DNA from 4 places in the Chryseobacterium carnipullorum genome. Region 2 is predicted to be linked to each of the others. Evidence: riboswitches for the same ligand, from Rfam matches in the RefSeq annotation. Region 2 holds a riboswitch; each other region holds the start of a gene.

Region 1 (7,650 bases), 2.3 Mb from region 2:
AATCTACAGCTTCCGACATAATTCCTTTCCTATGATGATCAGGTAACAATTCATAACCAATCTCTGCTGTTTTCCTGTCTTCAGAAAATTTCCAGAGACAAATGGTTCCGATAAGATCGGGTTGATCTTTGTAAGAGATTCCGAAGAAAATAATTTCTTTAGTCTGAGTTCTCCTTTTGATGCTTAAAATAAACGCCAGCGCATCATAATTAGATTTTGGTGAAACTCTTGTAACGAATTGATTAATCAATGGATTGCTCCTGATCCGTAGAATATCTTCGACGTGATTTTCATTAATTTCTTTTAAGATCAATCGTTCAGTTTCTAATTTCATCTTCCAAATGTACTAAAAACGAATGATCAAAAATCTCCTCCAGGTTCAATTAATAGACGCTGTCAACTATTCAAATTAGCTCATTTTCAAATTGTCCGTCAGCAGATTCACATTTTCTCACTAAATTTGCAGTGTGTATATAAATAAAGAAGATTTAAACGAATTAGAGTTTCCGCAATTGCTCGCGGAGATCTCTCCATTTGCGTACTCTCCGAAAACGAGAGAAAAAATTCTTCAACTTCGTCCCATGGAAATTGACGAGGCGGAACTTTCCCTGAAAAAAACGTCGGAATACCTCTCGAGTTTTGAAAGTTCAAATGCGATTCCGTTTGATGAGTATGAAGATATTGAAAGTGAGCTGAAGGTAATGCTGATCGAGAATTACCGTTTGGAAAACAATGCTTTCATCAAAATAAAAACCTTAACTGAACAGATAGGAAAGCTTCAGAAGTTTTTCGCCACCATGCCGGACACCTTCCCTACTTTAATAGGTGATGTTTCTGTGCTGGAGTTTAAGAAAGAGATTATTGATAAGGTAGACAAAGTCTTTAACCGTTTTGGAGAAGTAAAAAGTGATGCTTCTCCCGTTTTAAAAGAACTGAGAGCCGAAATCCAGCACGCTAAAAAAGCAATACAGGAAAATTTCAACCGCGCATTGTTCAATTACGGACAAAGTGATTTCCTTGATGATATCCGGGAAACTATTATTGAAGATCAGAGAGTTTTAGCCGTAAAATCAGGATTTAAGAAACGAGTTGCGGGAAGGGTTTTAGGAATTTCAAAAACGGGTTCCATTACCTATATGCAGCCGGATAGTGTGGTAAAACATTACTTTAAGCTTAAGGAAAGTGAAGAGGAAGAGAAGAAAGAAATTGATAAGATCCTGAGAAAACTTACCGCTGAACTGGCAGAATTCCAGCCTCAGCTATGGAAATATCAGGTGTATATTTTTGATCTTGACCTGACGAGAGCGAAAGCAAAATTTGCTGAACTGGTGAACGGAATACTTCCAAAAATCAACCGTCACAGAACGCTGAAGCTGAAAGATGCATTCCATCCTCTGTTATGGCTTAGAAATAAAGTAGAAAACAAGACGATCTTCCCACAGACGCTATCATTAACGGATCACAACAGAATTATCTGTATTTCGGGACCGAATGCGGGAGGAAAGTCCATCACTCTGAAAACAGTCGGATTGCTTCAGCTGATGATCCAAAGCGGAATTCTCGTCCCTGTGCATCCAAGATCTGAAATGTTCTTTTTTGAAAAGATGATGACAGATATCGGAGACAACCAGTCGATCGAGAACCATTTGTCAACGTATTCCTCAAGACTTAAGAAAATGTCGGGAATCATCCGTGAGGCGGATGCGAATACCCTGCTTCTTATCGATGAATTCGGAACAGGATCTGATCCTGAGCTCGGTGGTGCACTGGCGGAAAGTTTCATGGAGTATTTCTATGACAAAAAAAGTTTTGCGATCATTACGACTCACTATACCAATATCAAGCTTGTCATTGAAGAGCTTCCGAATGCTGAAAATGCGGCCATGCTTTTCGATGAAGAAACACTTGAACCGATGTATAAACTGGAGGTAGGACAGGCAGGAAGTTCATTTACGTTTGAAGTAGCGGAGAAGAACAGAATTCCGAGATTTATCATTCATGCTGCCAAAAAGAAAGTAGAGCATGATATTGTTAATCTTGATAAAACGATTGTAAAGCTTCAGCAGGAAAAATTTGAAGTTGAAAAACTGAAAACCGATCTGGCTGAAAGAAAAGAATCGGTAGAAGATAAACGCGACAATCTCCAGAAACTTAATGAACAGTTGCAACAGAAACTGTTCAATTTCCAAAAATTGTATGAGGAGGAACACCGCAAACTTCAGTTTGGGAATAAAATTGAAACATTTATCGACAGTTATGTAAAAGGTAAATCGAGAAAGGATGTAGTAAAGGATTTTGTGAAAATTCTTGAGCAGGAAAAATTCAGGAAAATTGGTGCGGATAAAGACGAAACCAAGCGTCTTCAGGTGGTTAAAAGAAAGATCACCCAGCAACTGAAAAAGGATGATGTGATCGAAAAAATCGCTGAAACCAATGAAAAACTGGAGGAGAAACGTAAAACCGACCGTGCCGTATGGATGAAAGAGGGACAGCGTGTGCGTATTCCCGGAAGTACCAGCGTAGGAACGATTGAAAAAATTTCCAAGAATAAAGTGATCGTGAACTATGGAACTTTTAAGACAACGATTAATGCGGATGAACTTGAGAGAATTTAATGATGTTCATTTAAACATAAAAATAGCGCTGAATGTTCAGTGCTATTTTATTTTAACTCCTAAACATTGCCTATTGAAGCATACAGATCAAATTTTCTTGTTATTTTTGGATCATGGATAAAAGCTTACGTGTCCTTTGGATTTTTTATAGAAAATTACTAATCCCTGCTATTTCATTTTCGCTGTTACTGTGCTTCTTTACTCAATTGAGCATTGAAAATTTTGGATTATGCTTTTTTCTTATCTTTCCTCTGCTCCATTTTTTCATTTATGACATACGGCTCAAAAACGAATATTTTTTTTACGCCAATTTTGGATTTTCAAAATGGTTTTTGTGGGGATTCACGGGATTATTAAGTTTAATGATCAAAGTTATGACGCGATTCCTATGAACAGACTTCACATCGACAGTATCACCAAATCTTTTGGCGGAAGAAAAATTCTGCAGGACATCTACCTAAGCTGTGAAACTGGTAAGATTGCAGGTATTCTGGGTCCTTCGGGTGGTGGGAAATCTACCTTATTCGAAATTATCTTTGGGACAGTAAAAGGGGATACACAGTTTATTAAATTAAATGAAACGATTCTTAAAAGCTTATCGGACAGGAAAAATAAAATTGCCTATCTACCCCAGCGCTCTTCATTTCTTCCAAAAGAATGTAAAATAAGGAAGCTTATTCCTTTGTTCTGTACCCTAGAAAATACGGAAAAACTTTACGGTTTAAAAATGATACAACCATTTTTGGATGAAACCGTAAGAAATCTTTCTGGCGGTGAAAAAAAAATTATTGAAACCTTGATTATTACTTATTCAGATGTGGAATTTGTTTTATTGGACGAACCTTTCAGCGGCGTTTCTCCTAAAGCTGTTGACGAACTGGAAAAGATCATTAAAAGCCAGGCCCGGTACAAAGGTATAATCATCTCTGACCATCATTACAAGACCTTATTAGAGATGTCCGATGATCTTTATCTTCTCTCAGATACTTATTTGCGAAAAGTCCAGGGGATTAAAGAACTACAGCAATTCAATTACCTTCCTAAAAATCAATAATCGCATGAGATATCAGCAGCAGGATATGATTAATGAAGAATTTTATGTTTATTTCGGAAGGTATTGATCAATTTAAGCAAATACAACAAAATTTTAATGATCAAAAAAAACATTTAATTTATATATTTGAGGGATCAAAAAATTTCATAAAATGATTTCCGTAAACAGAGCATTGTACTTATCCGCTTTCAGTCTTTTTTCTTTAGCATTTGTGAAAGGACAGAATAAAGTTCCTTTCGGTGTGGTAAAAGCTGAAGAAGGCTATGCCAATGTACGTGTCCACAAGGATGACTACAGAAAAATAGTAGACAAGATCAGAATGCGCAAAGGAGATGTATTTGTTTATGTAAAGCCTGCCCCGGGAGAAACGGAATGGATATGGATCAAATATCCCGAAAAGCAGGATGAGGAAAAACCTTTTGTGAGATATGAAAATCTTGAAAAGGAAGGAATGGTGAATAAAGGCCGTATCGCTTTTATCGACCAGCTTCCACAGTTTACACCGTCTAAATCCAAGAACGGAAAATCACTTATCTTTACGGACAACAGCAATCCTAAAATACCAACTTCCCAGAGAACAAAAGTAGTCATCGATGTGTATCCATCGAACGCCGGCTACAGAAAACAGGAAAAAGATGCGAATGGAAAGATTCTTACTATAGATAAAGTAAAACCCTGGGGAATCAAGGATGCACTTCCGGAAGGCATGACAGAGATCAAATCGATCCGAGTTCAGCAGCCCGGACGAGGTTCCGTTTTTGTAAGGGAAGCCATTAAAAATATGTTCCAGCCTACAATGGATTTCAATAATGTAGGAGTAACGGCTCTTGACAATGATCATATCTATCTTTATATGATCAACGGCTCGGGTGAAAACCGGTATATCACGCTTTGGGCCATCAAGGAAGGAAGAGTGATGAGCCAGATTATTTACAATAGTCCGGAATAATTGCCGTTTTTCTCTGTAATATTCTTATTTTTGCCCTGAAAAAGTATAACGCTTATTCATCACAGAAACTGGTTCTGCTTAACGCAGATGAAAAGGGAACCGTGTGAAAATCACGGACTGTCGCGCAACTGTAAGTAACTGAAGTCTTTATCAAGGATCCACTGTGCAGGGCACGGGAAGGAGATAAATGATGTTACAAGTCAGGAGACCTGCCTATTTCTTTAAACAAGAAACTTTCGCGATTTGAAGTTTATTGATCTGATGGACTGCTTCAGGAATTCCTATGATTCCTGTCATGGCTCTGTTATTTTGATAGTATTTCATTTCGCATTAATTAATAATGAAATATGACGACAGAAGAAAGAATTGCAGCATCCGAAACCAGAATTTTTAAAGCGGTTTTTCCAAATACCACCAACCATTACGATACACTTTTCGGAGGTACTGCTATGCAGCTGATGGATGAAGTAGCCTTTATCACGGCAACCCGTTTCGCAAGAAAAAGAGTGGTAACCGTAAGCAGCGATAAAATCGATTTTAAAAAACCAATTCCAGCAGGAACGATTGTAGAATTGATAGGGAAAGTTTCCTATGTCGGAAAAACGAGTATGAAAGTGAATGTAGAGATCTATACAGAGCAAATGTACTCTTATGAAAGAGAAAGAGCGATCGTTGGAGATTTTACTTTTGTGGCTATTGATGAAGAAAAGAAGCCTATCAGAATACTGTAATAAAAATAGTTTCGGACGGCCAGAGGCCGCCCGAAACTATTTTTACAATTGGGTTCTTTTGCCTTGAAGCAAAATGAACCAAAAATTCAAGACTGGAAAGACACTATCCCACAAAGTGTGTAAGTTAAAAAGTTAGGCTTGGATTTTATAATCTGAGCCTTTTTTCAAAAATAAGGATAAATTGATTGAGAACAATGCCCCAATTTTGGATAGGCATCGTCCATTTTTTAGTAGCTTCTTTTAATGCCAGATACACTGATTTCATTACGGCATCATCGGTAGGAAAAGACATTTTGTTTTTGGTGTATTTTCGGATTTTTCCGTTTAGATTTTCAATTAAATTAGTTGTATAAATGATTTTTCGGATCTCTAAAGGAAAATCAAAAAATACAGTAAGTTCATCCCAATTGTTTCTCCAGGATTGGATAGCATAAGAATATTTACTTTCCCATTTATCTGCAAAATCATTGAGTGCTTGTTCAGCTGCTTGTTTTGTTGGAGCGGTGTAAATATGCTTCATATCGGCAGAGAATTCTTTTCTGTCCTTCCATACCACATATTTGCAGGCATTTCTGATCTGATGCACAACACAAATCTGGGTTTGAGATTCGGGAAAGACAGAGCGGATCGTCTGGGTAAATCCGTTTAAATTATCGGTGGCGGTGATGAGAATATCCTCCACACCACGGGCTTTTAAATCTGTGAGAACACTCATCCAGAATGCTGAGCTTTCATTTTTTCCAAGCCACATTCCCAATACTTCCTTTCTCCCGTCACGGCTTAATCCAACAGCCAGATAAACTGTTTTATTAATGACTTTGGAGTTTTCCCTTACTTTGAAAACAATCCCATCCATCCAGACAATGAGATACAAATCTTCAAGCGGGCGGTTCTGCCAACTTACTGCTTCACTTGCAACCGCATTGGTTATTCGTGATATGGTGGAAGTAGAAACCTCAAAATCATACATTTCACGGATTTGTTCCTCAATGTCTGATACGCTCATTCCTTTGGCATAGAATGAGATGATGATGTTTTCTAAACCATCGATAATGTTGTGCCTTTTGGGAACTAATGCGGGCTCAAAACTACCTTCTCTATCTCTGGGAACCTTAATCTCGGATTCCCCAAAAGACGATTTTATCTTTTTGGTTCCATGACCGTTTCGATAATTTCCATTAGTTGTTTTACCATGCTTTTCGTTATCCAGATGACTGTCCAGCTCTGCATCCAACATATGCTCCACGGCTTTTTTGTGCAGTTCTTTGAAGAAGGATGTTAAATCTTCCCCATTCTTAAAGGATTTGTAGAAATCCTTGTTGTTTAATAAATCTTCTTTGTCAATCATAACTATGTAATGTTAAAAATAATAAAAAGTTATTTCCGTAAAATTTTTTGAGCTCTAAGGGCTCAAAATTTTCCAGAATAACTTTTCAACTTACACAGTTAGTGAGACACTACCACTGGAAACTTCCACTAAAAATGAAATCTGTTCTCTAAAAACTCTAAAACTCTTGCGTTAGCTATCTATAGTAAGAATCGTATTTTGTGCCGCACTCAAACATAAGAGTTTTCTTAACGTTCACAGAATCCATTTTCTTAACCTTACAGTTTATTAGGTCGTTCCCTACATCTCTAATAACCTAAGATAATCGTCAAAACAGATCGTTATAAACTATTGTATCAATTGTCTGTCCCATTATCTAACAACTTTTTCAGTATCCAAACTCCTGCTAAGCAACGTTTGAAAAGCCTCCCCCATTTCATCCGATGCTCTGGTAATGGCATTTTCAAGCATATTTCTGATCTGCTTTTCCGTAACGCCAGCTTCAGTCCAGCTTTTTCCTGACGTGTGAGCATTTAAAATAAATGGCATAATCCTGTCGATGGAGCAAGCAAAAATAGCATCCGGAGTTTTTTCTTCTTCAAATTCAAGCCAAAGTTCAAAAAATTCTGTGCGCAAAGGCTCATCAAGAATTCCGAAAATTTTCTGTGCTGAAATTTTTTCTCTTTCAAATTTCCCCACCATTGCTTCTTCATCAAAAAGGAAAGTATCTCCAGCTTCGATCTCCACCAGATCATGGATGGAAAGCATTCTTATGACTCTTAAAAGATCAATATCCGCCCGGTTTTTAGCATAAGGGTAAAGAATCTGGGCCAGAATAATGATCTGCCATGAATGCTCAGCTGTATTTTCCCTTCTGGAATCATCCGCATTATAATTTCTTCTCTGTACATTTTTCAGGGCATCTACGGCCAGGATAAAATCGATCTCCTTCTGTATTTTCATTTTCTTTTTTT
Region 2 (7,650 bases):
CGACAGCATTCATAAACCCCTTTACGATGCCATGCACGAAAAGCTGAACAGAGATAAAAACTACACAAGATACCTCACCAAACGCCGGAGTTCTACGGTGGAGCCTGTTTTAGGCACGCTTATCAATCATCATTCGATGAAACGCATCAATGCTCGCGGCATAAAATCTGCCAACAAGCATGTTTTGATGGCGGCATTATCTTATAATTTAAAGAAACTACTGAAATTTTCTGCCCGAAAAGTAAAAATCAAAGCTCAAATTCAAGACCTTCCCAAAGTAAAGTCTTGGTTTTTGTCCAAACTGCAAAATACGAGTGTTATATCTCTGAATTAAGAGCCTCAAAATATTAAAAATCTACCTGCCAAAAAAGCAAAAACCTCTCTAAAATCGCTTCTAAAGAGGTCATATTTATTTATAAGTTTTGAAAAATAGGAGTTGTGCAACGGTTACCGATGCTTGACGAAAGTATTCCCCTGACAACCAATGAATATGACGAATGGGGAAATCCAAACAATAAGGAAGCTTATTTCTATATGAAGTCTTATTCTCCATATGAAAATATCGAAAAGAAAAATTATCCTAACCTTTTGGTAACAACAGGGCTTCATGATTCTCAGGTACAATATTTTGAGCCTGCAAAATGGGTCTCCAAACTCAGGGATATGAAAACGGATAAGAATGTATTGCTTCTAAAAACTGACATGGATTACGGCCACGGAGGTGCTTCAGGAAGATTTGATTACCTGAAGGATATTGCTTTGGTGTATGCTTTCATGTTTAAACTGGAAGGGATTGATAAATAATTAAATATCACGCAGATTTTGCGAATTTTGCAGATTGACAATGACAGAAAATGAAATTTCATACATTGTTCGAAAATGTATTTTTAATGTTTATAATCAATTAGGTCCTGGCTTGCTTGAATCTATATATCAAAATATACTTATATACGAACTAGAGCAAAATGGATTAAATGTAAAATCAGAAGTTAAACTTCCTGTTTATTACGACAATAAAAAATTTGATTTAAACTTTAAAATCGATATTTTGGTAGAAGAGAAGGTAGTTTTGGAACTAAAATCAGTAAAAGAATTAGAAGCTATTCACTACAAACAACTTTACACTTATTTAAAACTATCTGATAAAAAATTAGGAATACTAATTAATTTTAATACAACAAATATTATAGATAGTATAAAAAGAGTCGTTAATAATCTTTAAATCTGCTAAATCATTAAAATCTGCGCGAAATAAAAATAATAAACAATAATTTACCTAATTATATAAGACTATGAGAAGAAAAATAGTTGCAGGAAACTGGAAAATGAACAAAAATGTCATTGACGCACAACAGTTAATGATTCAATTACTGAGCTATAAAAATAGTAATACCACCCAGTGCGAAGTATGGATCGCGCCGCCTTCTTTATATCTGATGATGGCTAAAGATATTTTCGAAAAAGATGAGATCGGTGTATTCTCTCAGGATATGAGCGAGCATGAAAGCGGTGCCTATACGGGCGAACTTTCTGCTGATATGCTTGAATCTATCGATGCAACTGGTTCATTAATCGGGCACTCTGAAAGAAGACAATATCATGGCGAAACGGATTCTCACTGCAACAGAAAGATCAAATTGGCGCTTGACAAAGGTCTGATCCCAGTATACTGTAACGGTGAAACGCTTGAACAAAGAAAGGCAGGACAACATTTCGAAGTGGTAAAAAACCAGACTGAAGTCGCTCTTTTCACCCTTTCTGCAGAAGAAATCAAAAAAGTAGTAATCGCCTACGAACCAGTTTGGGCGATCGGAACAGGGGAAACTGCTTCTCCGGAGCAGGCTCAGGAGATTCATGCACACATCAGAAGCATCATTGCTGCCAAATACGGACAGGAAGTTGCGGACAAAATTTCTATTCTTTACGGAGGTTCTGTGAAGCCTGATAATGCAAAAGAGATTTTCTCTCAGCCTGATATTGATGGTGGACTGATCGGAGGTGCCGCTTTAAAATTAGAGGATTTTTCTAAAATTATTGAAGGTTTTAATTCGTAGGTTCCGGCTAAAGCTTATTCTTATTGAATTCATTCAAACGATATACAATCAAAAACGGCGGCATCTTCGATGCCGCCGTTTTCTTAAAAAAAATCTAATTATTGAATATCGACTACATACATCGTTCCTTTGTCAACTTTTCCTGTTTTAGGAAGGATCTTGGCTTTCGGATTTCCGTTTCCGTCATCTAAAATTCCAAAATCATCATCATTGAAGACGGCTAGTTTATTGTTTCCTAAATAAACGATTCCTTCAAATTTGTCATGTTCGTATCCTAGTTTTGCCACCAGATCCACGGCTAAAATTTTGGACACCGGCTTGATGCCTGCATTGGTAATTTCATCCCATGTAGACTGCTCTAAGGCTTTATTATTGATTTTCATTCCATCAACAGCTGTAATATCAGCTCCGTTTACATCTGAAGCTCCGGCTATATTGATCCGGTATACTTTTTTGGTTCCGCCCTGAGAGCCAAAGTTGCCATCTCTTTCGATCACAAGGAATTCCGTACTGCTGATGGCTGTGATATCACACACTGAATCTGAAGCACCGCCATTCTGCTTATACAGATACTGTTTTGTTTGTCCTGTCGCTATATCGAAAGAGACAATTCTGGTTAAAGTGGTATTCGTTGCCAAAGCTTTTGTTGGGACATACATCGTAGACTGTATAGTACCAACCAGCATTTTTCCGTCCGGAGTGATGCATAATCCTTCCATTCCTCTATTGGCTCTTCGTTTTGCCAAAACAGCGGGTAATTTTCTTGGCCCGGTATTAACGCCTATCGGACTTATTCTTTCCAACTCCACTCCTTCTGCACTATAATGAACGATGTGGGGACCATATTCATCAGAAACCCAAAAGGTTCCGTCTGCCGCTGCTACAATGCTTTCGCTATCCAGCCCGTAATTGTCTGTTCCCAAAACATTCCCTGATGCATCGTAGGCTGTTTCTCCTGTACTTCCCATTCCTGCAGGATTGGGAAGACCGGTAATCGGTTGGCCGGAAGGATTTTTAAGCTTAATATATTTAATGATCTCGATATTTCCTTCTGCATTAATTTTAAAATGCATAATGGTTGGGGTAAAATTCGGAGCCGGGAATTTTTTCCCGTTCAGATAGTCTGTATTGGGACCACGGTCTGTGATCACATAAAACTCACCCTTTCTGGTAGGATGTGCCGCTGCACCGGAACCAAACCCACCGTTAATGATATCTACACCATTCACTGTTGCTAATTTGGAAAAAGGAAATTCCTGAGGAAGCTTGGTATAATTGACATCCTGGTTATTCATCTTGTCGTCATCTTTACATGATACGAGCGCTGTGAATATGATGGCCGATAACAGCAGTTTTTTCATAATTACTTTTATGCCGCGAAAGTATACATTGATTGTAAACTGATGTTGAATTTAATAACAATTGTATTTTAACAATAAGATCTTTAAATGAATTTATTTTAAACACCGAAATAACCCGAATATTATCAATCTTTCTTTTAATTCTTTATTAAATCAAAAAATCATCTTTCTAAAAGTCTGACAACCGTTAAACAAAAGACTGAAAAGACACGATAATTCACAAAACGGCTTCAAAAATTTATATAATATATTTGCAACAGTTAAGGCTGAACATCTGTTCATTAACAGGGAATCAAGTGAGAAGAAATTCAATGCTTGGGCTGTACCCGCAACTGTAAGCTGTATCAAACTTTGAGTACATAAGGCCACTGGATCCAAGTCCGGGAAGGCGTACTTTGAGAAGCAAGCCAGGAGACCTGCCTTATCTGCATTCGCTTCAGGAAGAGAAGAATCTGAAAAGAGTTCTGTATTCTTTGTCCTGTGGGAAAGTTTCGGGAATAAAACTTTAATTTAATTATATTATGAAAAAGATCTATCTTTTTTTTCTGCTGCTATGTTTGCAGCTATTTTCAGCGCAGTTTACAGAGAATGACATTAAATTCTGGGTAGGAACGGGCTCCAAAAAGGCTTATTTCATCGCCGATTTTAATGACAGTGACAATCCCACATCGTATGCCTGGGGCTATCGTTATGATGCGAATAATCTCACGATGGAAGACCTCATCAATGCTATCGCTGCAGCAGAACCTAAAATAGAAGCAGAAGTTCCTTCTGGTTTTCTTTACAGTTTCAATTACAACCATCACATTCCAAGTCTGGAAGATTACTGGTCTACGTGGTCCGGCCCAACTGCTGAGAATATGAATCTAAATAATGGGGTCAACAATGATCCATTAGTTAATGGAAAATGGTACGGCCTTTCTTTCGGATATGGATTTACCTCTACTACACCACCACTTTCCCATCCTTCGGCTCCAGTGGCTGCTTATCATTCTGCATGGTATAATGCATCGCAGATTACCAACTGGATCGGAACAGGAAGCAATACAAGTCTTATCGTTATCGATTTTGGAACCAGCAGTTCTGCCGGACAAGCTCATTCTTTTGTTTTTGGAATTAAATATAACGGAAGTTTAACCGCTGAACAAGCTCTTCAGCTGATTCATGCACAAGCTCCTTATTTTAATTTTACATCAGGCAGCAACCAGATCAATGCCCTTTCTCTCAATAACTTCACAGGAAATGCATCCGGAACCAATACCTGGAAGCTTTACAAAGGAAAAGACCTTTCAAGCTGGAGAGGACAGACCAATCTTTCTCAGATTCAGTTGGGGAATAACGACTGGCTGGGCCTTAGCTTCGGACAGAGACTGCCATTTACTCCACGAGAAGCTTCGAACCTGACGTTAGGTGTTTCTGATATCCGTAAAAAAGAATTGAGTATTTACCCAAATCCGGCAAGTGATTTTATCCAGATAGAAACTTTGGAAAGTATTAAAGAAGTGAACATCTACGCTGTTTCAGGAGAAAAGGTATTGACTGCAAATACTGCAAGAATCAATATTCAGGCCTTGAAAACCGGAATTTATATGGTGGAAATTAAAACATCGAAGAATACGATGGTTCATAAGATGATTAAGAAATAAATGAAATGCACATCTAGTAGTGTGTTTTTTTGAACCACCCCGTCAAAAATTCTTTGAATTTTCGCCACCCCTCCATGGGAGGGGAATTGGAGTCGACGAATTTTTGTAATTATGAAAATCTAAGATTTTCATACAACTTAAGTGACCTTCTTTTCGTACAGCTTTTAAACTTAAAAATAAACTAAAGTGTAAAAAAAGATTTTGTCTCTTTTGTGATTAAGATAAAAATCAAGCAATAAAAAAACGCACCGAAAATTCGGTGCGTTTTTCAATATTCCTGAAAAGGAAATTATTTTTTCTCTGTAGATCTCTGTAAAACTTCGTCTACCATTCCGTAGCCTTTCGCTTCCTCAGAAGTCATCCAGTAGTCTCTGTCTGAAGACTTCTCTACCCATTCATAAGTTTGTCCTGAGTGGTGACCGATGATCTCATAAAGCTCCTGCTTTAATTTAAGCATCTCTCTTAAGTTGATCTCCATATCTGAAGCTACTCCCTGAGCACCTCCTGAAGGCTGGTGAATCATTACTCTTGAATGCTTAAGCGCTGAACGCTTTCCTTTTTCTCCTGCTACAAGTAATACCGCTCCCATTGAAGCTGCCATTCCTGTACAGATTGTAGCTACGTCCGGTTTGATGATCTGCATTGTGTCATAGATTCCTAACCCTGCATAAACACTTCCTCCCGGAGAGTTGATGTAGATCTGGATATCCTTGGCAGAATCAGAACTTTCCAAGAATAAAAGCTGAGCAGTTACAATGTTGGCCACCTGATCATCAATTCCTGTTCCCAAGAAGATAATTCTATCCATCATCAGACGTGAAAATACGTCCATCTGGGCAACGTTTAATCTTCTTTCTTCCATGATATATGGCGTAAGATTGGTTGGACCATACATTCCCATATACTGATCGGTAGCAAGACCGTTATTTCCTAAATGTTTTACAGAGAAATCTCTGAATTCTTTTTTAATGTCCATATTTCTATTATGTATTATTAAATATTTTTCGAAGTTTAAATTACAACTTTTATTCCTAAAATTTTATAGGACTTTTTGTCAGAGAATTCCGGCCTGATGATCAGCGGTATGTCTGCAATCTATCTTTTTCTATCTACGTAAATACCTTTGATAGGGGAATATTCAATAATATCGCTCAATCTGATGGAGGCTTGTTTCAGCAGGGTAATCTTTTTGATCAGCTCATAATATTTCACTTCATCCGTTTCACTGTACTGGTCCAGCTGTTTTGCAGTTTCTTTAATAAGATAATCAATATATCTGTATTTGTGCAGCAAAACATCTCCCTGAACCTGTTCCGCTATTTTGTCACCATAATTGGGCGGATAAATATTTCTGGAACCCCAGTTTTCCAGTTCATCCAGAGGAATCAGGGCATCTACTACCTTTGAAGTTATTTCTTCATCCATAAAAGCCACAAAAAAGTTTCCGCTTCTCAGTTCATCCTTTTGAATTCCTTCTTTCACCTGGTTGATGATAATTTCATTGCCTTTTACTAAAAAATTATACTGCTCCTCTTCAAAATGCAGAAGGATTTCTTCAATAACGGTAATCTGATATTCTTCGTTTTTATCGTTGGTTCTTTTTAACACAATATCACCAAACATCAGCATGTGATCGACGAGTTTGCTTTCCATAAACAAAACGTCGTAGAGATAAGGATCTTCTTTTTCCTCGTCCAGAGGTACAATTTCAAGCTTAGCCGGAGTTTTCTCTTTTTGTTGCTGAATGTGCTGGGTTTGATTCTGAGTAATCTGTTTCTGAACATCCAACTCGTTGAAAAGACTCTGTTCGGACAATCCGAATTTATTGGAAACCTCTTTCAGATAGACTTCCCTTTTCAGGGCATTCTGTACGAAAGAAACCGATTTTACAATATTCTGGATGGCTTCGGCTTTTTTTATGGGATCATTTCCGGCATCTTTTAAAAGAATATCTGCTTTAAAGTCAATGAAATCCGTCGCTTCATTTTCGATGAACTTTTCTACATAATCCTGCGGATGCTTTCTGGCAAATGAGTCCGGGTCATCACCTTCCGGGAAAAGCAGGACACGAATATTCATTCCCTCTGTCAAAAGCATATCAATACTTCTGAAACTGGCTTTGATTCCTGCATTATCACCATCAAAAAGAATCGTTACATTTTCCGTCAGCCTTTTGATCAGTTTAATCTGCTCGATGGTCAAAGACGTTCCTGAACTGGCCACTACATTTTCGATCCCTGACATATGAAGCGCGATCACATCCATATAGCCTTCTACAAGAAGACAGTTGTTTTTTCTGGAAATTGCCTGTTTGCTTTGATTTAACCCGTAAAGAACATTGGATTTATGGTAAATCTCTGTTTCCGGTGAGTTAAGGTATTTGGCTGTCTTGACATTATTCTTAAGAATTCTGGCTCCGAAACCTAAAACCCTGCCCGAAAAACTATGAATAGGAAAAATAACTCTTTCTCTGAAACGGTCGATTCCGGATGGTGTGTTTTCAGGAAATATAGAAAGTCCGGATTTTTCAAGAATATCTTTCGTATAACCTTTTTCCTCGGCATAAACAGTGAAGGCATTCTTCTTTTC
Region 3 (7,650 bases), 1.3 Mb from region 2:
ATTATGAATATTAGTTTCATCGGTGCTGGAAACGTAGCATCAAGTCTTGGGTCCTTATTTACGAATGCTGGTCATACCGTAAAATACGGAACACAAAATCCGAATGATAGTCAACTGCCTGTTGTGGATGCTATTTCCTTTGGGGAAGTAGTGTGTTTTGCTATTCCTTTTTCTGCAATGCACGATGTTTTGACGGCAAATAAGGAAGCTTTAAAAGGTAAAATTGTAGTGGATATTACGAATGCTATCAACATTTCTGATTGGTCTCCTTTGTTTTTAGGTGAAGACAGTGGTGGCGAACAAACGGCTCGTCTATTACCCGAAAGTAAAGTAGTAAAGGCATTCAATACCATTTTTGCTGATGTGATGAAAGAAGATAAACAGCTGTTTGATGGTCAGAAATTAACGGCTTTTATTGCGTCTGATGATACAGAAGCGTCTGCAACAATAAAAAAATTAGCTGATGATGCTGGTTTTAATGGGTTTATTGTTGGTGGAATTAAAAATTCCCGTAATCTGGAAGCCATTGCACAATTGAATATTGCTATTGCTTTTGGGGGTGGTGGAACAGATGCAGGTTTTACCTATTTTCAACGAAAAAATTAAAAGATGCCGAAACCTACAATGAAAGTCTGGACTGATGCCTGGCGTAGTGCAGATGCCGAAACTTTCAAAAATGTGTATTCAGAAACTGCTTTAATTTTTCCCCCTGGCAAACCAGCTATTAAAGGAAATGAAAGTATTCTTGAATTTATGAAAGGCGGCTTGGGTAGAGTTGATGTGATTTTTGAAGCAGAAAATCTTATGGTCAGCGAAAATTTAGCATTTGAGTTTGATATTTTCAAAGATATTGAGCTGTTAAGTAAGAAAGTTATTGGTGAAGGTAAATATTCCGTTACCTGGGTTTTAGAAAATTCAGTTTGGAAGGTTCAATGTCATACCTGGTCTATGCCTGTAAAATTGTAAATTTGTCGCCGATAAACGATAAATATAAATCACTTGTCTGTAAAATGTCAAGTGTTTTTTTTTGATCATAAAAAAAGGCTTTCAGAATGAACTGAAAGCCTATATTATATGGTAGTTGGAGAATTAATCTGCCATCGCCTCACCGGCTTTTCTGTAGATAAAACTTCCGTAAATGTGTCTTCTTGCAAAACGGCTTGGAGAATCAGAATTCACCATTTTGATATACGTATTTCTTGGAACACCAATATATTCATACATATTTCCGTTCAGATGCTGAACCTTCAACACTGCTTTCTCAAGATAAAAATCCTGAATATTAGATTTTGTGATCGTTTCCGTGTATTCTTCTTTGTATTTTTCCTGCGTTTCCTCGTTGATGCTTACCAAAAAGTGGTAGGCTTCAATCACGGCCTTGCTTTTTTCTTCTGCTTCCAGCTTTCCGGCTTCGTCATTGGCAAATTTATCAGGATGCGAATCTTTCATCGTATTTCTGTAAATTGTTTTTAATTCCTTTAAAGTGACAGTTTTATCAACTCCAAGAAGCTTTCTGTGTTCACCAACTCTTTTCATATGTATGATCCTTTATTTCGGGGTGCAAAATTAAGCTTTTTAATTTGAAAATCGTAAGTTATTCAGTATTAATTTATTTCATGTTTAAGAAATAAATAAAATCCACTGTGTTTTTTGTTTTTTACCAAAGGGATAAGCTCGTTAGCCTTGTCAAGGTTTTAAACCTTGACAAGGCTTCCTCCTGAAATCATCTCTTCAAAGGAATTTATTTAGGTAAAAAAACAATAAATGGATCCTTCAGTTCTTGCTACGATTCTGAACTCAGCATCCTTAAAATACAAATGATAGATGATTTATTCGTCCTTATTTTTTTTATATTTGTAAAAAAGCAAATATGCAAAAAGAAAAATTACGTACAGTACGAAAGAGAAAAGGATATACTCAGCAGCAGATTGCTGATATTCTTGCGACCGATGTATCTAATTATAGCAGAAAAGAAAGTGGTGATGTGAGGATTATACAAAGGGAATGGGACAAAATTGCTGCTTTTCTGGAGGTTCCGCTAGAGGAAATTTACGAAGAAGAGGAAGCTACAACGATCATTAACAATAATAACTCAACATTTAATGGAGCTGCCTCTGGTGGCGGAGGTGGAAATGTTAATACATTCAATAATGAACTCAGCATTTCTTTAATTAAGAATTTGCAGGAATATATTAGCTTGCTCAAAGAAGAAATCAGCAGGCTTAATGAGAAGCAGAATAAATCGGGGAAATAATTCTCAGAATAATACAATATAAAAGCGCATCAGAATTCTGGTGCGCTTTTTACATTGGATTTCAATTCTTTAGAAGATGAATATTTTGTAATTTCCTTCATTATTGAAATAGAGCTTATAAGAGCTTGAATTTACTTCGTCTCAATGTCAATAACTTTCCTGCCGTAATTTCCCAGATATTCTGTTACAAGCTTCTCATAGACTTTATAGCCATCATCCACATTAGTGAAAATCACAATCCCGTCTTTCGTCTTAGGGATGATAACGAACAGGGTCTGTACTCCTTTGTCTGCTCCGCTGTGTGACAATGCGATATTTCCATCGCCCAAATCGTAGATTTCAAAGCCCAGACCAAATGATTTCCCTTGTTTAGTAGTCACCTGACTGGTTTTCATATCTTTAAAAACTTTTTTAGAAAGTCCGTCACCATTCATCACACTGATTAAAAACCGACTGTAATCTGATACAGTGGTCATAAGATCATCTGCTGCATTGGATGTTTCTGTTTTTACGGTTTCGTACATTTTACCGTCTTTATCATAGCCTTCTGAAAATCGTATCACATCTTTTTTTTCATTCCAGATATAAGAGGTGTCATTCATCTTTAAAGGGCGAAAAATAAGTTCCTCGGCAAGTTGATTAAGTGTTTTGTTGAATTTCTTTTCCAAAGCTTTTCTCAAATATTCAAAACCTTCTCCTGAATACTGATATTTTGTTCCTGGATCAAACTGAAAATTCAGTTTTCCGTCAGCATTCATCCAACGCCAGTTAGGAAATCCTGTTTGGTGGCTTAAGATGATTCTGGTTGTCAGCTTTTTATTTCTGGGATCCTGCGCAATATCAGGATCTGTCCAGTACTTGTCCAGAGGCTCATCAAGATTCCATTTTCCTGCACTGACCAATTTTAAGACCACGATGGCTGTCATTGGTTTAGTGAGGGAAGCTACATTGAATAATGTATTTTCAGGTGCTGCATTTCCTTTCCTCAATGTTCCATAGACTTTTATCTTTTCAATTTTTCCGTTTTTAATAATGCCAAGTCCAACATTTGGAACTTTATTTTCCTTTATCCACCGTTCAAAATCTTTGTCATTATCCGTTTTAACGCTCTGATCCGATTGTTGATCCGGTTTCAGATCAGGATTTTTTTCGGTCTGTGCAAATAAATTTGATGTGATGATGCACAGGCTTGCAACGATGATGGTTTTTTTCATTAGGGATAATCGTTTGATGATGGATTTGGTATCAAAACTACGGTAATTTTTTATGTTGAAAAAAATATTTTGAGATTAATTTGGCTAACATTATTTCTTAAAAAATCCAACAGGAACGGGCTTAAGACCACTTGTCATTTAATTTGCATAACAAGGTCTTTAGCCAAAACATAAAAAAGCAGAAGTAAAAACTCCTGCTTACAAATTATAATGATTGTATCTTTAGCTTTCCTGTAGTACATAAGCTGCGGCTGCTTCCCTGGAGGCTTCCACCATTGCAATCAACGCCTTTTCCGTTTCATCCCAATGACGGGTTTTCAAACCGCAATCAGGATTTACCCAAAGCTGCTGTGCCGGAATGACGGCCTGTGCTTTTTGCAGCAGATAAATCATTTCCTCTTTGGAAGGAACCCTTGGTGAATGAATATCATACACTCCCGGACCAATCTCATTCGGATATTTGAAATCAGCAAAAGCCTGCAGCAATTCCATCTGGCTTCTGGAACATTCGATGGTAATCACATCAGCATCCATATCCGCAATATTCTGAATGATATCATTGAATTCAGAATAGCACATGTGTGTATGAATCTGTGTTGTATCTTCTACCCCAGAAGCTGAAATTCTGAAAGCTTCTACAGCCCATTCCAGGTACTGCTGCCATTCGGATTTTCTGAGAGGAAGTCCTTCTCTGATGGCTGGTTCGTCTATCTGGATAATTCGGATGCCTGCTTTTTCCAAATCGTTTACCTCATCGCGGATCGCCAAAGCAATCTGTTGACAAGTCAATGAACGAGGTTGGTCATCACGCACAAAAGACCATTGAAGAATGGTTACAGGCCCTGTCAACATTCCTTTTACCCATTTTTGAGTGAGAGACTGAGCATACTGAGACCAGTAAACCGTCATTGGATGGGGTCTATGCACGTCACCATAGATGACCGGAGGTTTCACGCAGCGGCTTCCGTAACTTTGGACCCAACCGTTTTGAGTAAAAGCAAATCCTTCGAGCTGTTCGCCAAAATATTCCACCATATCATTTCGCTCAAACTCCCCGTGAACCAATACATCGATGCCGATTTCTTCCTGCCAGCGGATCGTTCTTTCCGTTTCCTTTTTTAGCAGATCATCATATTGTGCGGCAGTCAGTTCCCCTTTTTTGAATTTTGATCTCCAGGTTCTTACTTCTTTAGTTTGAGGAAAAGACCCGATGGTGGTCGTTGGAAACATAGGAAGTTGCAGAACTTTTTGTTGCTCTTCTTTCCTTGTACTGAACGGGTTGTTTCTTTTTGCATCATCTTCAGTAGTTACCTCTACACGGTCTTTTACCTGCTGATTATGGATCAGCGTTGACGTTTTACGGGCATCAATGGCTTTTTTGTTCTCGGCATATTGCTGTAATGCCTGGTAATCTGCTTTTCCGGAAGCCAGTTTTTTTAGTGCTACTATTTCATAGACTTTTTGTTTGGCAAAAGCCAGCCACTGTTTGATCTCAGGCGATAGAATATCTTCATTTTTTTCTGAATCAAGATCGAAAGGGGAGTGGAGAAGTGAGCAGGATGGAGCGATGAAAACCCTTTCTGAACCGATGGCATGGATTGCTTTTTCTATAAATTGTAATGATGTTTCAAAATCATTTTTCCAGATGTTTCTTCCGTCTACAATCCCTAAAGAAAGGCTCAGTGTCTGAGGAATAGCCTGTAAAGCCTCATCCAGCTGTTCAGGAGCGCGAACCAGATCAATGTGTAAAACATCCACCGGAAGTGAAGCTGCCAGTGAAAGATTATCTTTTAAACCATCAAAATACGTGGCCAAAATGAACTTTAAATTCGGAAATTGTTTTCTGATTTCCGTATAAATCAATTGATAGGTTTTCTTTGCTTTTTCATTTAAATCCAATGCTAGGAAAGGCTCATCAAACTGAATATATTCTGCACCGTGATTTTCCAGTTCTTTTAAAATCTGAATATACACCGGAAGTAAGTTTTGAGCTAAATCCAGCTTATCGAAACCTTCTTCTTTTTCTTTTCCTAATAATAAATAAGTCAGCAAACCGATAATGACAGGTTTTGCATTGATTCCGGCTTGTTTTGCGCTGATGAATTCCTGGATGATTTTATTGGAGAATAATCTGAATTCCTGATTTTTTTGAAATTCAGGGACTATATAGTGATAATTGGTGTCAAACCACTTCGTCATTTCCATTGCGGTGATATCCAGACCGTCTTTTTGAAAACCTCTTGCCATCGCAAAATAGAGATCAGGTTCAGATTTTTTGAAAGCAATTTCCTGATAACGTTCCGGAATCGCTCCCACGGTTAAGGTCATGTCTAAAACCTGGTCGTAGTAGGAAAAATCGTTACATGGAATAAGATCTATTCCGGCTTCCTTTTGCAGGTTCCAGTTGCTGTGTACGATGGTTTTGCCAACTTCAAGTAATTCGTCTAAAACGATTTTGCCCGACCAATAATTTTCGCAGGCTTTTTTCAATTCTCTGTTGCTACCAATACGCGGATAGCCAAGTAGGTGTGTTTGCATTTTCTTTTCAACTTTTTAATTAAATAATAATGGTAAAGTTCTTTTAGAATGCTTCGCAATGCCGACGATGAGAGGTTTTCAGAAATAGAATAGATACAGTGAGGGCGTAATTTGAGAATAGGTTTAAAGTTTTTAACGCAAAGTTTTAATTTAAATTCCTTTATAGGTTAAGAAAGCAAAAAGGAATCAATAAATTGATTTTATGAAGCTAACGTTTTATTTATAAGCTTCATCAGCGATTAATCACATCTCTTTGCAACCTAAAATAAGGCATTAGTATAAAAAATATTTGCGTTTAAAATCAAAACTATTGAAAATTAAACGTTCAAAAAGTATCATCTGTATGACTTAAAAAGCTTCAAACCGCGAAAGCATTGTCCATTCAGAATAGGCAGGTCTCCTGGCTTGTAACAGTTTTTATCATCCTTCCCGCTTTCGCAGTGGATATCCATGGATAAAAACCTTTGATGCGTTACTTACAGTTGCGCGACAGCTCGTGATTCTCACACGATTCCCTATTAATCTACGTTAAGTAAAACCTCTTCTGTTTGATGAAGAATGTTAAAGAACAAAATCTGGAGTAAAGGTATTGATTAAAGTGAATTGATTGGTATAATGATTTAAATTAAGAATATAATTCTTTCGTTATTTTATTTTAAAGTTAAATATTCTGTACATTTGAAAAAAATAACCCTAAAAAGAATATTATTCTGTGGAAAGACTTGACGAAAAGGATCTTCAGCTGCTTAGAATCCTTCAAAAGAATGCGAAACTGACGGTAAAGGAGCTTGCAAAAGAAATTAATCTTTCACCATCACCTGTTTTCGAACGGGTGAAAAGGCTGGAGCAGGAGGGATACATTAAACATTATGCAGCGGTTCTGGAAGCAGAAAAACTGAATCGAGGTTTTACGGTTTTTTGTCAGATCAAACTTAAGATCCATGACCGTTCCGTGGGAAATCAATTTGTGGAAGAAATTGTACAGATTGACGAGGTTGCCGAATGTTACAATATTTCCGGAGATTTTGATTTTCTGCTCAAAGTTCAGGTAAGGGATATGAAGCATTACCAGGATTTTGTATTCAATAAACTGGGTTCAGTAGATTCCATCGGTAGCGCGCACAGTACTTTTGTGATGGCTGAAGTGAAAAACATTCATGGAGTGAATATTTAAAAAAATAAAAACAGTATCCCAACGAATACTGTTACTATAATTTTTTAATCATTCAATTTTTCAATCTTTAAATCAAAATCACGGCTCATCACAATCTGCCTTCAGTTTTGTAAAGACCTTATCAAATTTTTCATAGAGCGTTCCTTCATCATTCGGGTCGGGTCTGAAACTACCATTGGCACAGTTGTAAAAGCCGAAACCAATCAGTTGAATCAGGGCATAATCATCTTTCCTTGGATCGTTGAATTGGGCCTTGAATTTATCCATTACTAATTGTGGATTAGAATTTTCTTTGCTTTTGGCTTCGGCAAAGTTTTTCCAGACGGTGTACATTTTTTGTTTGTCGGGAGAGGAAACTGCATCAATATATTCTTTGCAGGTACTGTAATATTTGCTGTTTTTCAACGAGGCAGGATCAGAATAGGCGATAAGATCTTCTTTTTTCAGCTGATATTCGTTTTCAAAAGTCT
Region 4 (7,650 bases), 2.5 Mb from region 2:
TGACAAGATTTACGGCAATCATGATCAGGAGAATCTTACTGTACTTTCTTTTTTTATCTACAAAACTCAGGCCTAAGGTAAAAAGAAAGATCAACACGGTATAAACAGCAGGATACAGATGAAAAGCTTCTGAAAATTTCCCTTCAAAAACAAGCACAATAGCCCTCTGGGCTCCACATCCCAAACATTCAATTCCGAGAAATTTCTTGCTGGGACAGGTTAACATAAAGTCTTCAATCTTCATTTTTGATTTTTATGATGAAATTTTCGCCCTTGTATACTGATGGGGAAAAAAGCAGTCTTTCTTCATTTCAAATGATCCCTGAACAGCCATATACGGGTTTCTCAAAATCGCTCTTGCGACAAATATAAGGTCGGCATCTCCTTTCTGCAAAATTTCTTCAGCCTGGTCTGTTGTGGTGATCAATCCCACCGCTCCTGTTTTTACCCCTCCTTCATTTCTTACCTGAGATGAAAAGGGAACCTGATAACCGTCAAATACAGATATTTTTGCTCCATGAATATTCCCTCCACTTGAAACATCTACCAGATCTACGGAATGTTCTTTTAAAACTTTGGCCAGTTCTACACTGTCATTGATGTCCCATCCGTTTTCAGCGTATTCTGTTCCTGAAATCCTTACAAAAAGGGCTGTATTTTCATCCAGTACTTCGTTTACCGCATCTACAATCTCCAGCAGAAACCTGATCCTGTTTTCAAAACTTCCACCATATTCATCTGTCCGGATATTGGAGAGTGGGGATAAAAACTGATGAACCAAATAGCCATGAGCTCCATGAATTTCTATAACATCAAAACCCGCTTTGACCGCTCTTTTTGCAGCTTCTTTAAAATTTTCTACCTGTTCCCTGATTTCTTCAACAGTGAGAACATGCGGAATTCTCTCAGACGGATGATAGGGAACAGCACTTGGAGCCACCGTTTCCCAGCCTTCTTCAAGTGGAATCTGCAAATTATTCCAGGTGGAACCTTTTCTGCCTGCATGGGCAAGCTGGATGCCAATTTTACTTTCTGAACGGGAATGAACAAAACCGACGATTTTCTTCAACGCTTCTGCCTGCTCGTCATTCCAGATTCCCATACAGTGATTGGTAATTCTTCCTCTGGGTTCTACTCCTGTAGCTTCTACCATGATGAGACCTGTTCCGCCTTGGGCACGGCTTCCGTAGTGTACAAAATGAAAATCATTTGCGATACCGTTTTCGCAAGAATACATACACATGGGAGACATTACCCATCTGTTTTTTAGCTCTATATTTCTGAATTGTATTGAAGTGTATATCATTTTATTTTTTTGAATTTCAATTTAATGCTGAACAAAAAAAACATTGTCCACCTGATGAAAAAGAAGTAAATTTAGCCCCCCTTTTTAGTCTGACTAATATATGAAAAAAGACATACAGATCAGTTACGAGCACTTTAAAAACAGCAGTGAACTGAATGAAATAGAAAAAACTCTATTTAAGAGAGCGATACAAGCCCGTGAAAATGCTTATGCGCCTTATTCTAATTTCCTGGTAGGATGTTCCGTTTTGTTGGAAAACGGCGAAATTTATTCGGGAAACAATCAGGAAAACGCAGCTTATCCGTCAGGATTGTGTGCAGAAAGAACCACTTTGTTCTGGGTAGCAGCCAACTTTCCGGACGTAAAAGTAAAGAAGATCTTTGTCGTGGGAGGTCCTAAGGAATTCCATGAGAAAAATCCTCCGATTCCACCTTGCGGAGCCTGCCGGCAGAGTTTAATAGAATATGAAACGAAGCAGAATGAGAATATAGATCTTTATTTTTCAAGCATGAATGATGAGGTGGTTAAGGTATCATCCATTAAAGATCTGCTGCCTTTTTATTTTGATTCTACATTTTTGTAGAGGAGAAAAGTGAATGGAAAGTAGTCAATGGTGAATTTTGCTTTGCAGATAAAGGATGAATTTTTCTTACCAATCATCATTGCCTTTTCACGATGAGGTATTTTACTTTCAAAAATTATGTCAATGATGAATTCTGCTTTGCAGGTGAATGGTTACGTTTAAATACAAACATCAATACTTCTCTGCTTAGTTGTGCAGAGCAAAGTTGACGATTCGGGATTGATTTTTCTGTCTTTTTGTGCAATAGATTTAAAAAGTTATCTTTGCAAAAATTTTGGTTTCCAGCATATTGGAAATAATAGGGAATTGGGTGAAATGCCCAAACTGTCCCCGCAACTGTAAATCGCTATAAAAGTTTCTGCAAAAAACCACTGTTCATACGGGAAGGTGCAGAATGCGAAAGTCAGGAGACCTGCCAAAATTGTAACTAAAAAACACATTACTTTCGGAGGAAAAGTAAAATAGTATGGATATAAAAAGATCTTTAGTACTGCTTTGTTCGTCTTATGGCAGCTTTCTTTTGGGACAGGAGAAGGCGGTAGACACCATTTATATTTTTGACAACCAGATGAATAAAGTAAAGCTTTTTCATCCGGTACGCACCATTAACCCAAAAGATGTTGAGAAAAACTCAACGAACCTTTCTGAACTTTTACGGTATCAGTCTTCTATTTACATCAAGGAAAATGGCCGTGGTGCTGTTTCGTCGCCGTCGTTCCGTGGAACAACTGCGCAGCAGACGGCTTTTGTATGGAATGGAATCAACATTAACTCCAGTTTTTTAGGACAGGGCGATGTTAATAATATTCCATTGTTCGGATATGATCAGATTGAGGTAAAGGCTGGCGGCGGAAGTGTGGTTTACGGCAGTGGTGCTGTTGGAGGAAGCATTCATTTAAACAATATTTTAGATTTCAACAGAGGATTTAAAGCTTCTGTGTTTTCGGAAGCTGCTTCTTTTGATACGTATAATAATTTTGCACAGGCTTCTTTCAGTAATGATAAGCTAAGTGTTAAAGTTTCAGGAAGCTACGTCACGAGTCAGAATGACTATAAAGTTCCTGAGTTTGTTGTAGGAAATACAGGATTCAATAACGTTAACGGAAGGTATTACAATACTTCAGTGAATATTGGAGCTTCTTATAAAATTGCTGATCAGCAGACGATTTCGTGGCAGAATCAAATCTTCGATGCATCACAGCACTATCCTATTTTTGAGGATAACGGCAACAGAACAAAATATAAAGCGCAGACTTTGAGGAGTCTGATCGCATGGGATATTCAAAAAAATAATCTTTCGAACAGCTTAAAAGCAGCGTACACGGAAGATAATTTCCAGTATTTTTCGAGTCTTAATCTTCCTAAAGCCAGTGGTGCAGAGGGAAAGAATTACATTTTCAAAAATGACTTCAACTATTTCATCACTCCAAAAATCAACATTAATGCTATTGGAGAATTTCAGGTAAATAAAGGAGAAGGATATGAATCCGGAATTGGAAGTATCAGTAGAAATGTAGGTTCGCTGGCTGGTTTGATCCGGTATTTTGCTACAAAAGATCTTCGTTTTGAAGCAGGAATCAAGAAAGACTTTGTGGAGAACATTTCTTCTCCTCTTCTTTATTCTTTTTCAGGAAAGTGGAATGCGCTTCGCTGGTATCATGTTGGGGCAAACTTTTCTAGAAACTTCAGATTCCCTTCGTTTAATGATCTCTACTGGCAGCCGGGAGGAAATCTAGATTTACTTCCAGAAACTTCTACGAATATCGATATGGACCATGAATTCAGTTTTGGAGATTTTAAGATCACCTTAAGTCCTTATTATATGGACATCAAAAATCTTATTAACTGGCTTCCTACGCCTTTAGGATACTGGGCTCCATTCAATACGGCAAGGGTAGAATCTTACGGTTTTGAATCGCAGGTTACCTGGAATAAAAAATTGGGCAAACATTCTGTGAAACTTGATGCAGGGTATACTTATTCAAAATCAGTGAATAAAGACACCCAACTGCAGCGGATGTATGTTCCCCTGCATAAAGCGGTGGGAAATATAGAGTACGGATATTCTTTCCTAAGCGTCTATGCTCAAGGGCTTTTCAACGGTCTTACCTATACGACTACCGATCAGCAAAGATCTACTGCCATTGATCCTTATTTTATCTTAAATACAGGGATTTCTGCGGCTATTTTCAAGAAATACACTTTAGGATTCAAAGTGAACAATGTTACCAATACGGTGTATCAGACGGTATCTTTGTATCCTATGCCGAAGAGGAACTACAGTGTGTACGCAACGATTAATTTTTAAACTTAAAAATATTATGAAACTGAACAAATTTTTACATTTTCTTTTTGCTTTTACCCTTCTCTTGGGCATTGTATCGTGTAACAGTGATAACAATGATGAGCCGGAAATATTCTACGGCAATGGTTTTTTGATCGCTAATGAAGGTACCTTTGGAAAGCCTGAAGGTGACGTAACGTTTGTAAGTGCAGACCTGAACCTTAAACAGGACAATGTTTTCTCCCTTAATAACGGAGGAGCGAAATTAGGGGATGTTTTACAAATGATTGCATTCAATGGTGACAACGCGTATCTTCTGTTGAATAATTCCAATAAGATCCAGGTGGCAAACCGATATAATTTTAAAGCGGGTGGCCAAATCACAGCTGAACTTAATAATCCACGTTATATGGCTTTTGCCAACAATAATATTTATGTAACGAATGATAAATATGGAGGTGATAAGTTTGTGAGCATTTATAAGATCTCTGACGGTTCTTTCATTAAGAAAATTCCTTTTACAGATGCTGCTGAAAGAATTGTAGAAGCCGGAAACAATATCTTTGTACAGAATGCATCATTCGGTTTTGGAAATAAGATTTCTTATATCAATACTTCTACAAATGAGGTTCAGTCTACCATTACTTTACCTAACGTCAATATCAATAAGATCATTTCAAACAACCAAAACGTGTATGCTATTGCTGCCGGAACTGCTGATTCTTATATCTATCAGATTTCAAGCACAGGAAACCTTACAAAGACAACGACTTTAACAGGTATTGCGAATGCTAAAAACCTTGAAATTTCGAATGGTAAATTTTACTTTACCTCAGGGAAAAATGTATACACCATGGATATGAGTGCTACAACAGCTCCTACTTCACCACTATTTACAGTAGCAAACAGTGTTGACGCCTATTCTGCTTTATATGGATTCAGTGTAATTAACGACAAAATTTTCACTTCTGATTCAAATGGATTTACCCAGGCTAGTAAAATTGTAGTTTATAATACTTCAGGAGCTATCATCAGAGCATTTACTACGGGAATAGGGTCTAATTCAGTGTATCCAAACTAAGACATTAATACTTCGGTATTATTTATAAATTTTATTTTTTTTCATCATTTGTGTTTTTTTTCAGGCCGCTTCTTCGAAGCGGCCTGATTTTGTTTTCACTGATAAAAAAAGCTTCGGCGGGATTTATCCCGCCGAAGCCTTTTTATTAAGTCTTAATTTAGTTATACTTTAATCCCAATTTTTCAGCTTCAGCGATCACAAATTTCTCGGCTTCTTCCTTATCATTCAGGATCTCTCCTTCAAGTATGGCTTCTTTTACTTTCTCTTTCAGGATTCCAATTTCTTTTCCGGGTTTAAGATTAAACATCTTCATAATTTCTTCTCCGGTAATTGGCGGCTGAAAATTACGTACCTGATCCTTTTCCTCTACTTCTTTGACCTTCACCGCTACATATTCGAAATTCTTTTTGAATCTTTCCTGCTTTTTAGAGTTTTTGGTAGTAATATCTGCTTTACAAAGGGTAAAAAGATCTTCCAGATTTTCTCCGGCATCAAACAAGAGTCTTCTCAATGCAGAATCTGAGGCATCATCCGTGATCAGAGCAATGGGTCGTGATGAAAGTTTTACCATTTTCTGAACGTACTTCATATCACTTCCCAGCGGCTGTTTCAGTCTGTGGAAAAGAGTCTTTACCATCTTTGAGCCTAGAAACTCATGGCCATGGAAAGTCCATCCTGTACCTTCAACAAATTTTTTGGTTGGAGCTTTACCTACATCATGCAATAATGCTGACCAGCGAAGCCAAAGATTATCTGTATTTTCAGAAATATTGTCTACTACTTCCAAAGTGTGGTAGAAATTATCTTTATGAGTCTGTCCTTCTACTTCTTCTACTCCTTTCAGTTCTATAAGCTCGGGAATGATTAATTTTAAAAGACCAGTTTCCTCCATTAATCCTAGACCTACAGAAGGTTTTTTGGACATCATGATCTTATTGAACTCTACCATGATCCTTTCCATAGAAACAATCTTGATTCTTTCTGCTTCCTGCTTAATGGCGTTCAAAGATTTCTCTTCGATCACAAAATTCAATGTAGAGGCAAAACGAACCGCTCTCATCATCCTCAACGGATCATCGGAATAGGTTTGTGCGGGTTCCAAAGGTGTTCTTAAAATTCCTTTTTCCAGATCTTCAACTCCATTAAAGGGATCGATCAATGCTCCGAAATTAGCCTTATTTAAAGAAATTGCCATCGCATTGATGGTGAAATCTCTTCTTTTCTGGTCGTCTTCCAAAGTTCCACCTTCAACTTCAGGTTTTCTGCTGTTCTCGGTGTAGCTTTCTTTTCTGGCACCTACAAATTCCAGCTCAAGATCCTTATATTTGATCATCGCTGTTCCGTATGTTTTAAAGACTGAAACTTTCAATTTAGGGTCAAGGTCCTTTGCTACAGTTTCAGCCAGCTCAATGCCGCTTTGTTCAGTCACAAAATCGATATCGGTAGATGCTGTTCTCTTCATCAGAAGATCACGGACATATCCACCGACAATATAGACGGACTGGTTATTTTTTTCTGCCGCATCAGCAATGATCTTGAATAGTTTTAAATTTTTATTTTGGGTAAGATTAATTTTCATCGTTAATAAATAGATCGTCTTTTCTAGCAATGTCTTTTTCCATTAATCATAATGGGCATACATCTTATTAATTTTTCCTTCATCATCAAAAAACATGACTTCTACGGCATATTTATCCATAATAGATTTATAATACAAAGCCACTGAATTTACTCCTGCTGTTGATTTGATAAGTTCAAAATTCAAATCAGGGAATTTTTCCAATGCTTTTTTCCAATATTCCCATACATCATTTTTTCCCTTCAAAGTATTTTCTTTTCCTCCTGTAGCCAAAGTAATCATGGGTGTAGTCACCTCGATATCATCAGCATAATGGAATAGTATTTTATCCAGATCATGAGAATTCCAGGCATTAATCCATTCTTCAGCAAAATTTTCATGGTTCATAGCACGTCTTTTATGAATTGAATAATGCAAAGATAGAAATTTAAAAAAAGAAATCCTGCCAATATATGTTGACAAGATTTTAAATTGAGTGAATTACATAGAATTTTATTCACGAAGAACCTTAATCCTGTTATCATTCCATATTTTTATCACTGAAGAACCTGAATATTTTGAAACTTTCTCTCTATCATCTTCTGCAGCATAATCCACCAGTTTAACGATTTCCGGTGAAATATCCGAAAATTTCAGAGGACTTTTGTCACCACTGAAATTGGCAGACGTAGAAACTAAGGGTCTGTTTAATTTTGTAATCAGCTTTCTGCAGAAATCTGTTTTTATCATTCTGATACCAATGCTACCGTCTTCAGCAAGTAGTTCCTTGGGAAGTCCACGCGGATTTTCATAAACAATCGTTACAGGTTTTTCGCTA

Evidence for each region. Region 2 has a riboswitch for cobalamin ahead of EG346_RS23550 (T9SS type A sorting domain-containing protein). Riboswitches for the same ligand answer to the same signal wherever they lie in the genome.
Region 1: it holds a riboswitch for cobalamin, as region 2 does, so the genes downstream of both, EG346_RS13380 (acyl-CoA thioesterase) here and EG346_RS23550 (T9SS type A sorting domain-containing protein) in region 2, are expected to answer to the same signal.
Region 3: it holds a riboswitch for cobalamin, as region 2 does, so the genes downstream of both, metE (5-methyltetrahydropteroyltriglutamate--homocysteine S-methyltransferase) here and EG346_RS23550 (T9SS type A sorting domain-containing protein) in region 2, are expected to answer to the same signal.
Region 4: it holds a riboswitch for cobalamin, as region 2 does, so the genes downstream of both, EG346_RS12540 (TonB-dependent receptor plug domain-containing protein) here and EG346_RS23550 (T9SS type A sorting domain-containing protein) in region 2, are expected to answer to the same signal.

What each region holds. Positions count from the first base shown of each region.
Region 1 covers NZ_CP033920.1:2,922,456-2,930,105, reverse strand. Annotated here, with positions in the region: gene EG346_RS13400 (GNAT family N-acetyltransferase) at 1-334, opposite strand, end outside; gene EG346_RS13395 (endonuclease MutS2) at 468-2,615, shown strand; gene EG346_RS13390 (ATP-binding cassette domain-containing protein) at 3,004-3,669, shown strand; gene EG346_RS13385 (hypothetical protein) at 3,821-4,618, shown strand; cobalamin riboswitch at 4,671-4,849, shown strand; gene EG346_RS13380 (acyl-CoA thioesterase) at 4,966-5,349, shown strand; gene EG346_RS13375 (IS256 family transposase) at 5,495-6,697, opposite strand; gene EG346_RS13370 (HD domain-containing protein) at 7,049-7,639, opposite strand.
Region 2 covers NZ_CP033920.1:5,211,642-5,219,291, forward strand. Annotated here, with positions in the region: gene EG346_RS25245 (IS1182 family transposase) at 1-334, shown strand, start outside; partial or broken gene EG346_RS23530 (prolyl oligopeptidase family serine peptidase) at 454-804, shown strand; gene EG346_RS23535 (GxxExxY protein) at 845-1,222, shown strand; gene tpiA (triose-phosphate isomerase) at 1,293-2,054, shown strand; gene EG346_RS23545 (esterase-like activity of phytase family protein) at 2,153-3,415, opposite strand; cobalamin riboswitch at 3,662-3,853, shown strand; gene EG346_RS23550 (T9SS type A sorting domain-containing protein) at 3,937-5,061, shown strand; gene clpP (ATP-dependent Clp endopeptidase proteolytic subunit ClpP) at 5,351-6,037, opposite strand; gene dnaG (DNA primase) at 6,157-7,650, opposite strand, start outside.
Region 3 covers NZ_CP033920.1:3,879,470-3,887,119, forward strand. Annotated here, with positions in the region: gene EG346_RS17660 (NADPH-dependent F420 reductase) at 4-606, shown strand; gene EG346_RS17665 (YybH family protein) at 625-966, shown strand; gene EG346_RS17670 (KTSC domain-containing protein) at 1,090-1,536, opposite strand; gene EG346_RS17675 (helix-turn-helix domain-containing protein) at 1,871-2,254, shown strand; gene EG346_RS17680 (serine hydrolase domain-containing protein) at 2,386-3,468, opposite strand; gene metE (5-methyltetrahydropteroyltriglutamate--homocysteine S-methyltransferase) at 3,691-6,006, opposite strand; cobalamin riboswitch at 6,380-6,564, opposite strand; gene EG346_RS17690 (Lrp/AsnC family transcriptional regulator) at 6,719-7,180, shown strand; gene EG346_RS17695 (hypothetical protein) at 7,259-7,650, opposite strand, start outside.
Region 4 covers NZ_CP033920.1:2,743,741-2,751,390, reverse strand. Annotated here, with positions in the region: gene EG346_RS12555 (DUF2752 domain-containing protein) at 1-244, opposite strand, end outside; gene namA (NADPH dehydrogenase NamA) at 254-1,306, opposite strand; gene EG346_RS12545 (cytidine deaminase) at 1,407-1,889, shown strand; cobalamin riboswitch at 2,148-2,323, shown strand; gene EG346_RS12540 (TonB-dependent receptor plug domain-containing protein) at 2,356-4,197, shown strand; gene EG346_RS12535 (YncE family protein) at 4,211-5,254, shown strand; gene EG346_RS12530 (CCA tRNA nucleotidyltransferase) at 5,412-6,833, opposite strand; gene EG346_RS12525 (nuclear transport factor 2 family protein) at 6,876-7,220, opposite strand; gene EG346_RS12520 (L-threonylcarbamoyladenylate synthase) at 7,326-7,650, opposite strand, start outside.